3 regions of the Clostridium boliviensis genome follow, and region 1 is predicted to be linked to each of the others. Evidence: a T-box and tRNA genes for the amino acid it is inferred to sense, from the RefSeq annotation. Region 1 holds a T-box; the other regions hold tRNA genes.
The links. The T-box of region 1 lies ahead of RZO55_RS15785 (valine--tRNA ligase). A T-box ahead of a tRNA ligase gene usually reads a tRNA of that ligase, here a tRNA-Val.
Positions count from the first base shown of each region.

Region 2: it has a tRNA-Val gene. The T-box ahead of RZO55_RS15785 (valine--tRNA ligase) is inferred to sense a tRNA for this amino acid. The anticodon was not compared.
Region 3: it has a tRNA-Val gene. The T-box ahead of RZO55_RS15785 (valine--tRNA ligase) is inferred to sense a tRNA for this amino acid. The anticodon was not compared.

Region 1 is NZ_JAWONS010000240.1:211,115-214,247, reverse strand. Features, by position in the region: gene RZO55_RS15795 (DUF5716 family protein) at 1-248, shown strand, start outside; gene RZO55_RS15790 (tetratricopeptide repeat protein) at 245-1,060, shown strand; T-box leader at 1,100-1,322, shown strand; gene RZO55_RS15785 (valine--tRNA ligase) at 1,386-3,133, shown strand, end outside.
Region 2 is NZ_JAWONS010000099.1:172,962-176,094, forward strand. Features, by position in the region: gene RZO55_RS04410 (S8 family peptidase) at 1-279, opposite strand, end outside; gene RZO55_RS04415 (LysM peptidoglycan-binding domain-containing protein) at 376-1,659, opposite strand; tRNA gene RZO55_RS04420 (tRNA-Val) at 1,835-1,908, opposite strand; tRNA gene RZO55_RS04425 (tRNA-Ala) at 1,915-1,987, opposite strand; gene RZO55_RS04430 (NAD(P)-dependent oxidoreductase) at 2,087-3,034, opposite strand; gene RZO55_RS04435 (flavin monoamine oxidase family protein) at 3,111-3,133, opposite strand, start outside.
Region 3 is NZ_JAWONS010000329.1:426,513-429,645, reverse strand. Features, by position in the region: gene RZO55_RS25640 (hypothetical protein) at 1-149, shown strand, start outside; gene RZO55_RS25635 (hypothetical protein) at 221-547, opposite strand; gene RZO55_RS25630 (hypothetical protein) at 1,065-1,232, shown strand; tRNA gene RZO55_RS25625 (tRNA-Val) at 1,346-1,418, opposite strand; tRNA gene RZO55_RS25620 (tRNA-Pro) at 1,493-1,566, opposite strand; gene RZO55_RS25615 (Cof-type HAD-IIB family hydrolase) at 1,701-2,495, shown strand; gene lpdA (dihydrolipoyl dehydrogenase) at 2,495-3,133, shown strand, end outside.

The DNA.
Region 1 (3,133 bases):
GTGTGGACTTAATTGTAGATAAGCAGGATTATGTGGAATTTCTGGTAACTCCCATGGATCCTAAACAAAAACGGCTGGTGAAGATCCCTTTAGAAGGGTTTCCCAACCGCCCGGACCGGACCACCCGCCTGGGAATCAGCTTTGGATTCCTGGATGAGAAGACGATGGCAGTGGTATTAAAAGATAAGGGCTTTGGAGAGCTGTTTCCTGCTACGGATGCGGTGATCAGGCAAGAGGTTATGTTATGAGTCTGATTCTATGCCGGCAGGAGCCGGTAAAACGACCTTTTTACTTTGAGTACCTGGGTATTAGAATTTATTCTTCCCAGGAGCTTTGCTATGTTATTTACAACAATCCTCTTCTTGTGATGGAGGGATTCGTAGATGAAAGTCTTCTGGAATTTATCCGGGAAGATTTAGATATGGCTTTTTTTGCGGCGAAACTGGAAAAATGGCAGAAAAGTGATGAAGAGGAAGCTGAACTTCTTGCCATGATTCTCCATGAATGTGATTACTACAGTGCTGTGGAAGTGGGACAGTTCCGCCAGAAACTGGCATCCCTGCGCCGGCTGCCGCAGTCGGAACTGTTTAAGGAAAAAGCAGATTTCCTTTTTCATAAAAAGCAATACGGAAAAGCGGCTGCTCTTTATCTAAAGATTCTCAACATGGCGAGAGCAGACAGAGGCAGTGATGGTTTTACAGCAAAAGTTTATAACAACTTAGGTGCGGCTTATGCCCGGTTGTTTCTCATGGATAAAGCCTGCAGTGCTTATGAGAAATCATACGATCTCTCAAAAAGCGAGGAAGTATTAAAGAAAATCTGCCATTTAAACCAGTGGAACGCTTCTGTGAAACCGGGAGAACGGTTTTTGCCTCTCCTTACGGAAGAATTGCAAAAAGTCTGCAGGGAGGAGCGGGAACTGGCAGATGAAGCTGCAGGTAAGGCGCAAAGCCTGAATGAGCTGGATCAATTGTTTCAGAAGGACCCAATTAAGCGTTTCCAGGGAGCGGGAGAACTGGTTTCCAAATGGAAGAAGGAATACCGTAATATTATGTCTTGACAAAAAGATAAAAAGCCACTATCATATACTAGATAACAGATAAAGGTGTTGAAGAAGAGGAGTACGCACATAACCCTGAAAGAGAAAACCGTCCGCTGGCTGAAAGACGGTTAAGGAAGTATATGCGGAAGGTAGCTTCGGAACTGGAAGGCTGAAAGTTTTATGACATAGTAAGCGTTCACGTATGGCCCCGTTACAGGCTTATAAAGATATGACAGAATCTGTCATAATAAAGGTGGTACCGCGTTTATTCGCCCTTTGTGTCTTCGGATGCAAAGGGCTTTTTGTTTTTCCAAAATACTGAGCAAACATAAAGGAGAAGATTATGAAAGAGTTGGAGAAAACCTATGATCCTTCAGGGATTGAAGGCAAACTTTATCAGAAATGGCTGGATAAAAAGTATTTCCATGCCAAACCCAATAAGGATAAAAAGCCGTTTACCATTGTGATGCCTCCTCCCAATATCACAGGACATCTTCATATGGGGCATGCCCTTGACAATACCATGCAGGATATACTCATCAGATATAAGAGAATGCAGGGCTTTGAGGCATTATGGCAGCCTGGTACGGATCATGCGGCAATTGCAACAGAAGTGAAGGTAATTGAAAGCTTAAAAGCCCAGGGAATCGAAAAAGACGACTTAGGCCGGGAAGGATTTTTGGAGAAATGCTGGGACTGGAAAGAAGAATACGGCAGCCGCATCATCAACCAGCTTCATAAAATGGGATCTTCTGCAGACTGGGACAGAGAGCGTTTCACCATGGATGAAGGATGTTCCGAAGCAGTACAGGAAGTTTTCCTCCGATTGTTTGAAAAAGGCTATATCTATAAGGGATCCAGAATTGTCAACTGGTGTCCGGTCTGCCAGACCTCCATATCCGATGCAGAGGTGGAACATGAAGACCAGAACGGATTCTTCTGGCATATCAGCTACCCGATTGCAGGTGAGGAAGGCAGATTCGTGGAGATAGCGACCACCAGACCGGAAACCCTGTTAGGAGATACAGCAGTGGCCGTGAATCCGGAAGACGAGCGCTACCAGGACATTATTGGAAAGATGTTGGTACTCCCCCTTACGGGACGGGAGATTCCGGTCATTGCAGATTCTTATGTAGACAAAGAATTTGGAACCGGCTGTGTAAAGATTACCCCGGCCCATGACCCCAATGATTTTGAGGTAGGAAGAAGGCACCAGTTACCTGAACTTACGATCATGAATGATGATGCGACTATCTGCCTTGCAGGCAGTAAATATAACGGCATGGAGCGCTATGAAGCCAGAAAAGCCATTGTAAAAGACTTAGAGGAACTGGGGCTTTTGGTTAAGGTTGTTCCCCATTCCCATGCAGTCGGCACTCATGACCGTTGTAAGACGACGGTTGAGCCCATGGTGAAACAGCAGTGGTTTGTTAAGATGGAGGAGATGGCAAAGCCGGCAATCGAGGCATTAAAGACCGGTAAGCTTAAGTTCGTTCCGGAGCGTTTTGATAAGATCTATTTTAACTGGCTGGAGAATATCCGGGACTGGTGTATTTCCAGGCAGCTATGGTGGGGACACCGGATACCGGCATATTATTGTGATGAATGTCATGAAATTATTGTTTCCAAAGAATCTCCTGATATATGTCCTAAGTGCGGCGGCACTCACTTCACACAGGATGAGGATACCCTGGATACCTGGTTTTCCTCTGCTCTGTGGCCGTTCTCAACTCTCGGCTGGCCGGATAATACAGAGGATTTAAAATATTTCTACCCCACCAGTGTACTTGTAACCGGATATGATATTATTTTCTTCTGGGTAATCCGTATGGTTTTCTCCGGAATTGAGCAGACAGGGGAGCTTCCCTTCCATACAGTGCTGATGCATGGGCTGGTAAGAGATTCTGAGGGTAGAAAGATGAGTAAATCCTTAGGAAACGGAATTGATCCTCTGGAGGTTATCGATAAATACGGTGCAGATGCCCTGAGGATGACGCTGATTACCGGAAATGCACCTGGTAATGATATGCGTTTTTATTGGGAGCGGGTAGAGGCAAGCCGGAATTTTGCCAATAAAGTATGGAATGCATC
Region 2 (3,133 bases), on a different contig from region 1:
GATAATAATTCCTCTACCATTCAGATTTAAGAAGGGATTGCGCTGTACAGCACCGATGCCTGATTTTTCGATGCTGATGGTTGAGGTGAGTGTAAATAGCGCTGGAAAGCTAAAATAAGGATATTTACCCAAAGTGCAGGGATCTGCGCTTTCCACAGGAGTATTAAGAAGGGAATGCCTGAGGTTTAGGGGGGTAATATTATCGCCAGTGCCGTATTGCGGGACAGAGACATTATTTATAATAAGATCATAATAATTATTATCAAGAATTTTTTTCAAAAAAGACCTCCCTTCGGATAAAAGGAGTATTTGTTTCATACTATTCAAAAAAAGGGAGAATATGTGAATCATGGTCGTATGGTGCAGCAAAGAGATCTACAGCTTCTGTATGTTGTACTGAGTATTAATTATGAACCACATCTGAGCATTAAATTTCATAATTGTCCAAAGAGACAGACCCAGAAGATTGTATTGTGTCACCAGCATAGTCTGTGCCTGAAAGCTTCTTGCATCATTAAACCATATGACATGTAAAATACCATCACTGTCCATATAATAGAAATAAGGTGATTGTGCCGTTTCATTAAACTGTATCGGTATGTTATTTATTGCAGCTATTTGAATTGCTCCGTCATTGCTGATAATATTAGCGCCTGTAACACCCGGAATATAAGGCAGTTCCCAATCATAACCAACCGTTGTGAATCCCAGTAATATATCTTCAGATGGAATGTTTGAAACTGCATAATTCAATAAATTAATTAATATATTAACCGGAAATATAGAGCTTGGATAGCCAAACGTTGTCGCCCAATCGTAGGAGGCAAATATGATTTTGTCTACATATTGAAATAATTCTGTATAGTTCAGTTCTTCAAGACTGATACCAGAGGTGTTAATGTTCGTAACAGGTGTAATAGTAATAAATATTTGATAGCCTTCTGGATGAAATATATCAGAGGCTTTCTTTAAATATGCAGAAAGTTTGTCGAGATTGTGGAACGAGATTTCTTCGATATAAATATTTATGCCATAATAACCTTTATTTTTTAGTATTTGCAGCGAGTTTTCAATAAGCAGGTCCTGTATCAAAGAATCATTTAAAATGTTATAGTTAGTTCTACGATTTATCTTCCCATCCTGGGTGATGGTTGAAACAAACATAATTGGTGCAACACCATATGATAATGCCATCTGGACCAGTTCCGTGTCGTCACCAGCAGGAATTATTTCCCCTTTGTCTGTCGCTGTATAATTAAATATTGACAGATAAGTCAGATAAGGAAGAGTTTTCTTCAAAACTGCTTTATCGATATAGGAAAAAGTATATCCGTTGGTAGCGATGGTTCTTGTTTTCTTCGTCTGATATGTAATCACAATAGTTTCTCCAGGGTTCAGATAGTTACGGTCTGAAAGTGTGGGGTTGTTCCTTAAAAGATCCATAACGGTAACACTGTACTGCTTTGCAATACTCTGCAAAGTATCACCGGCTCGAACTGTGTAGACTGTTTCTGGCTGAACAATTACAATCGTCTGGCCAATTGCTAAATTATCCGGGTTTGTGATGCCGTTTTCTATAATTAATCTGTCAACTGGGATATGATAATATTCAGATATTGAAACAATAGTTTCACCGGGTTGAACAACGTGTATGATCATGGCTTCCCTCGTATTCTTATTAATACAATTATATGCGCATCTTTCATGATATTTCTTCCCGAATGAAATATTTCAGAGTTTGTTGGAAAAATATGCTGGCAGACAAATATAACAAAACCACCGGAATCCCCTGCATATACAAGTGATCCCGGTGTTTTGGCTGTTTATAGAAAAATGGAAGTAATGGGGCTCGAACCCATGACCTTTCGCGTGTGAGGCGAACGCTCATCCCGGCTGAGCTATACTTCCATTTCGTGGAGATAGCGAGACTCGAACTCGTGGCCTATGCGTTGCGAACGCATCGCTCTCCCAGCTGAGCTATATCCCCTTGTCTAAATTATAGCATGAAGATTCTGAATTACAAGTATAATTTGTACAAATTGAAAAAAAGAGGCATCTAAATACACGATGCCCCTCAGGTTTATTCTTATAGAACTTTATTAATCTGATCGCCTTCCATCCACTTTTTCAGATTCTCAAATACAATATCTGCTCTTAACTTCATGGACTCTGCAGAAGCAAATGCGATATGAGGAGTAACGATGGTATTCTTGCTGTTTAACAGTGGGTGGGCAGTATCAATGGGTGGTTCGTTCTCAAAAACATCGATTCCTGCGCCTGCAAGAAAGCCGCTGTTTAGAGCCTCTGCAAGGGCTTCAGAATCCACAACAGGACCTCTTGCAGCATTAATGATAAACGCTCCACGTTTCATTTTGGCAATTGTATCCCGATTGATCAAATGACGGGAATCTTCATTCAATGGACAGTGGAGACTTACGAGATCGGAGCTTGAAAGGAGTTCTTCCAGAGATACAAATTCCATGAAGTCCGGTTCATTTCCACTGATGTTTCGCTTGTATCCGAGAACGCGGCATCCAAAGGCTTTGCAAAGCTCTGCAGTCCTTGTTCCGATTGCACCGGCTCCGATAATTCCCACTGTTTTTCCTCTTAGTTCGCAGCCTACCAGACCATCTTTTGTCTTTCCTTCCCGGCAGCGGGTATCTGTCTTTATCACATTGCGAAGTAGTGAGAGCATAAGACCTAATGTCAGCTCTGCTACAGCTTCCGTTGAGTAACCGGCAGCATTGCTCACTGCGATATGTTTGTTTTCAGCAGCTTCCAGATTCACATGATCAACACCTGTAAAAGCAACATCTATAAATTTTAAGCTCTTACATGCACTTATTACTTCTCTGCTCAGAGGCATATTAGCAATCATGATGACATCGGCATCCTGAGCTTCTTCAATCTGAACTTTCGCATCCGTATTCTTTTCAAAAGCTTTAAAGCTATGACCTGCATCGATGAATGGCTTTGCATATTCGTTCAGCAGGCTGTCTGGAATTCCAAGAGATTCTAATAGTACGATATTCATATGTATCACTCCGATCATTCATTTAATTACAGGATTTATAAAATGATCCTGTAAAAATAATTATAGCACCAGACCACTAAATAAAAAAGGAATAATCAG
Region 3 (3,133 bases), on a different contig from region 1:
TGCTGATCGGAATTGCCTTTGGTAAGATAATCTGGAGTGTTGCGGAAGGCGGAGCGTCTGGAGCGAAGGTTATTATTCCTGCATTAGCAGGTCTTGCCATATGCTTAGTGGTGGTAATATGGTGGTACAAAAAAAGACATATTGAATAAAGGAGTAACAGCTTATGCTGTATCAGACTGTAAAAGACGGTGTCAGGACGAAGGTCCTAGCACCGTCTTACCTAATTCATCTGCTTCCAATATTTCGATAGAAAAGCAAATGTAATGATAGGATTAATAAAACCGGATAACGCCAAAATAATACCCACATGATGTATTGCTACATTCAGAATCATGGTAATTATTATACAAATTACAATGGCATAAAAAGCAATCTTTCTTTTTTTAACCAATAAAAGAATATAGGCTGCAATAACAAAGGCTCCTACAACAGCCAAATCAAATAAACCTGCTACACAATTAACAATTAAAGTAAATACACTTAAAATAATACAAATGATGCTCCAAATTTTAATGCCTTTACCAAATACTAATGTTTCTTCGTTCATATCATTCCCTCACATTTCTATTAGTTCTACTTATGTATAATCGTCTTTATCGATAAATTCTTAAGGTTTTATAATATAAATGTATTATAAAAATAAAAACACCGGGAAACTTTTCTTATAAGGAAAACCGGTGTTGGATAATCTTTAAATCTATCCCCCGCGTAACTCTTAGGCTGTTTTATTACCCATTTATTATTTTCGTCGACTACCATGTTTCTACAAACATGCACTGTGTTTCCTACGAGTATTTATATTAAAAGATTATTTGCTTCTTTACAAGTATTAATATACCTGGGAATATCCGAGCGAGAGTTCTGAGATAGAAATATTACAAGGACAGGCTGCGCATGAGAACATGGTGACTGACTGGAAGTGGCATTTAACACGGAGGTTCAGTCAGGTAAAGTAGTATTTAACGTATTAGTTTACATTGGAAACTTAATATTGATAGTTGGTGAAATATGAGCTAAGCTGTATCTTAATAAGAAGAATAATAATAGGATATGGAGGGGCTAATATGGAAATTAGAATTAGAAAATTCAAAGAGTCAGATGCTGAAACGATAGCAACCTTGGTGCAGCGAAACTTTCGAGAAGTAAATATTCAAGACTATTCAATAGAGGAGATGGAAAAACTCACATTCCTGCTCCACTGGATCAAAATGTGGGCATTTCGTGTTGCATAGTTAGGAAAAAATGCAACACGACAAGAAAAACAGCAACATTTCGTGAAAATTAAAAACACCGAAAAACCCAGTAATTACAAGGAATCTCGGTGTTTTCTATATTTTTATAATAATGGAGACAACAGGACTCGAACCTGCGACCCTCTACACGTCAAGCAGATGCTCTCCCAGCTGAGCTATGTCTCCATACCTTTATCAGTAAACTAAAAGCACCGGTTTCCTATCATTTGGGAAATCCGGCACTGCTTCGCAATTGTCAATCGGAGTAACAGGATTTGAACCTGCGACCTCTCGGCCCCCAGCCGAGCGCGCTACCAAGCTACGCCATACTCCGTTTCCTGACACTCAGACATTATAGCAGAAAATTTCCAATTGGTAAAGTATATTTGTTGAAAAAATTTAAAATTTAATATATGATGGAGTAGAGAAGACGAAGAAAGAAGAAAGAAGAAAAAAAGGTGAAGATAGATGAAACCAATTGTTAGCTTTGATGTAGACATGACGCTGCTTGATCATAAAGACTGGTCGATTCCTGCAAGTGCGATGGAGACTATTGAAAAACTGAGAGAGAATTATACCATAGTGCTGGCCACCGGAAGAGACATGGATTCCATATTCAGTACTGCAATACGGGATCAGATACAACCCGATGCAATTATTCATCTCAATGGAACCAAGGTGACGGTAGGAGAGACCTTAATTTATGAGCATACTTTCGATAAAAATCTTTTGAAGCAGATTCTATCCTATGCAAAGCAGACTCCTTACAGTGTAGGAACCAGCGTAGGTGAGTATGATTATTATGTGAATCCAGAGGTAGTAAACGAGCATGACAGGAGGCTTTGGGGAGAATGCAGAAGAAACTTTGCAGATGCCGATATGCTCGCTAAGCTGGATGTGAGAACCATGGCTTTTATCGGAGATGAGGACGGCGCAAGAAAGATGGAGGAGGAGTTTCCGGAAATTCATGTTCATATGTTTGCGGATAAGAGAGGTGCAGATGTTGTTGAGCGAAAGGCATCAAAAGCGGTAGGCCTGGCCAGACTCTGTGAATATTATAAAATTCCTCTTTCCAGGACGGTGGCCTTTGGAGACAGTATGAATGACTACGATATTGTAAAGGCAGCAGGGATCGGAATCGCTATGGGCAATGCCATGGAAGAACTGAAGAGAGCGGCAGACTATATTACAGATGCCATCGATCAGGATGGAATAAAGAATGCCTGCCTTTATTTTGAAATGATCCGGCAGGAGGAGATTTAATGGCAGACCATTATGACATTATCATTATAGGAGGAGGACCGGGCGGTTATACCGCTGCATTAAAAGCGGCTTCACTGGGATTTAGAACAGCAATTGTGGAAAAGGAGAAGCTGGGAGGCACTTGTGTAAATAAAGGCTGTATCCCGACAAAATCCCTTCTGTACGCAGCAAGTAAATTTAAAGAGCTGCAAAATTGTGATGAATTCGGCGTATCTACGGATTTTATTTCTTTTGATTTTAAGAAAATGCAGCAATATAAGAAAAGTTCTGTTAAATCCTATCGAAAAGGCATTACGGATCTCATTGAAGAAGAAAATATAACGGTTCTTACCGGAACAGGTATCATACGAAGAAATAAAACGGTGGAAGTACACAGTGCGCAGGGAAAGGATTATTATACTGGGGATTACCTCATTATAGCAACAGGTGCGAAGTGTGTAATTCCCCCTATACCGGGTGCAGATTTGCCTGGGGTCCTGACAAGTGAGCGGCTGCTGGCTTCGGATAACTGGAATTACGACCGCCTTCTGGTGATCGGAGGAGGAGTCATAGGTGTGGAGTTTGCAACCATTTTCAGTGCGCTCTGTTCCCATGTGACAATACTGGAACGGGAAGACCATCTTCTTGGACCTATGGAT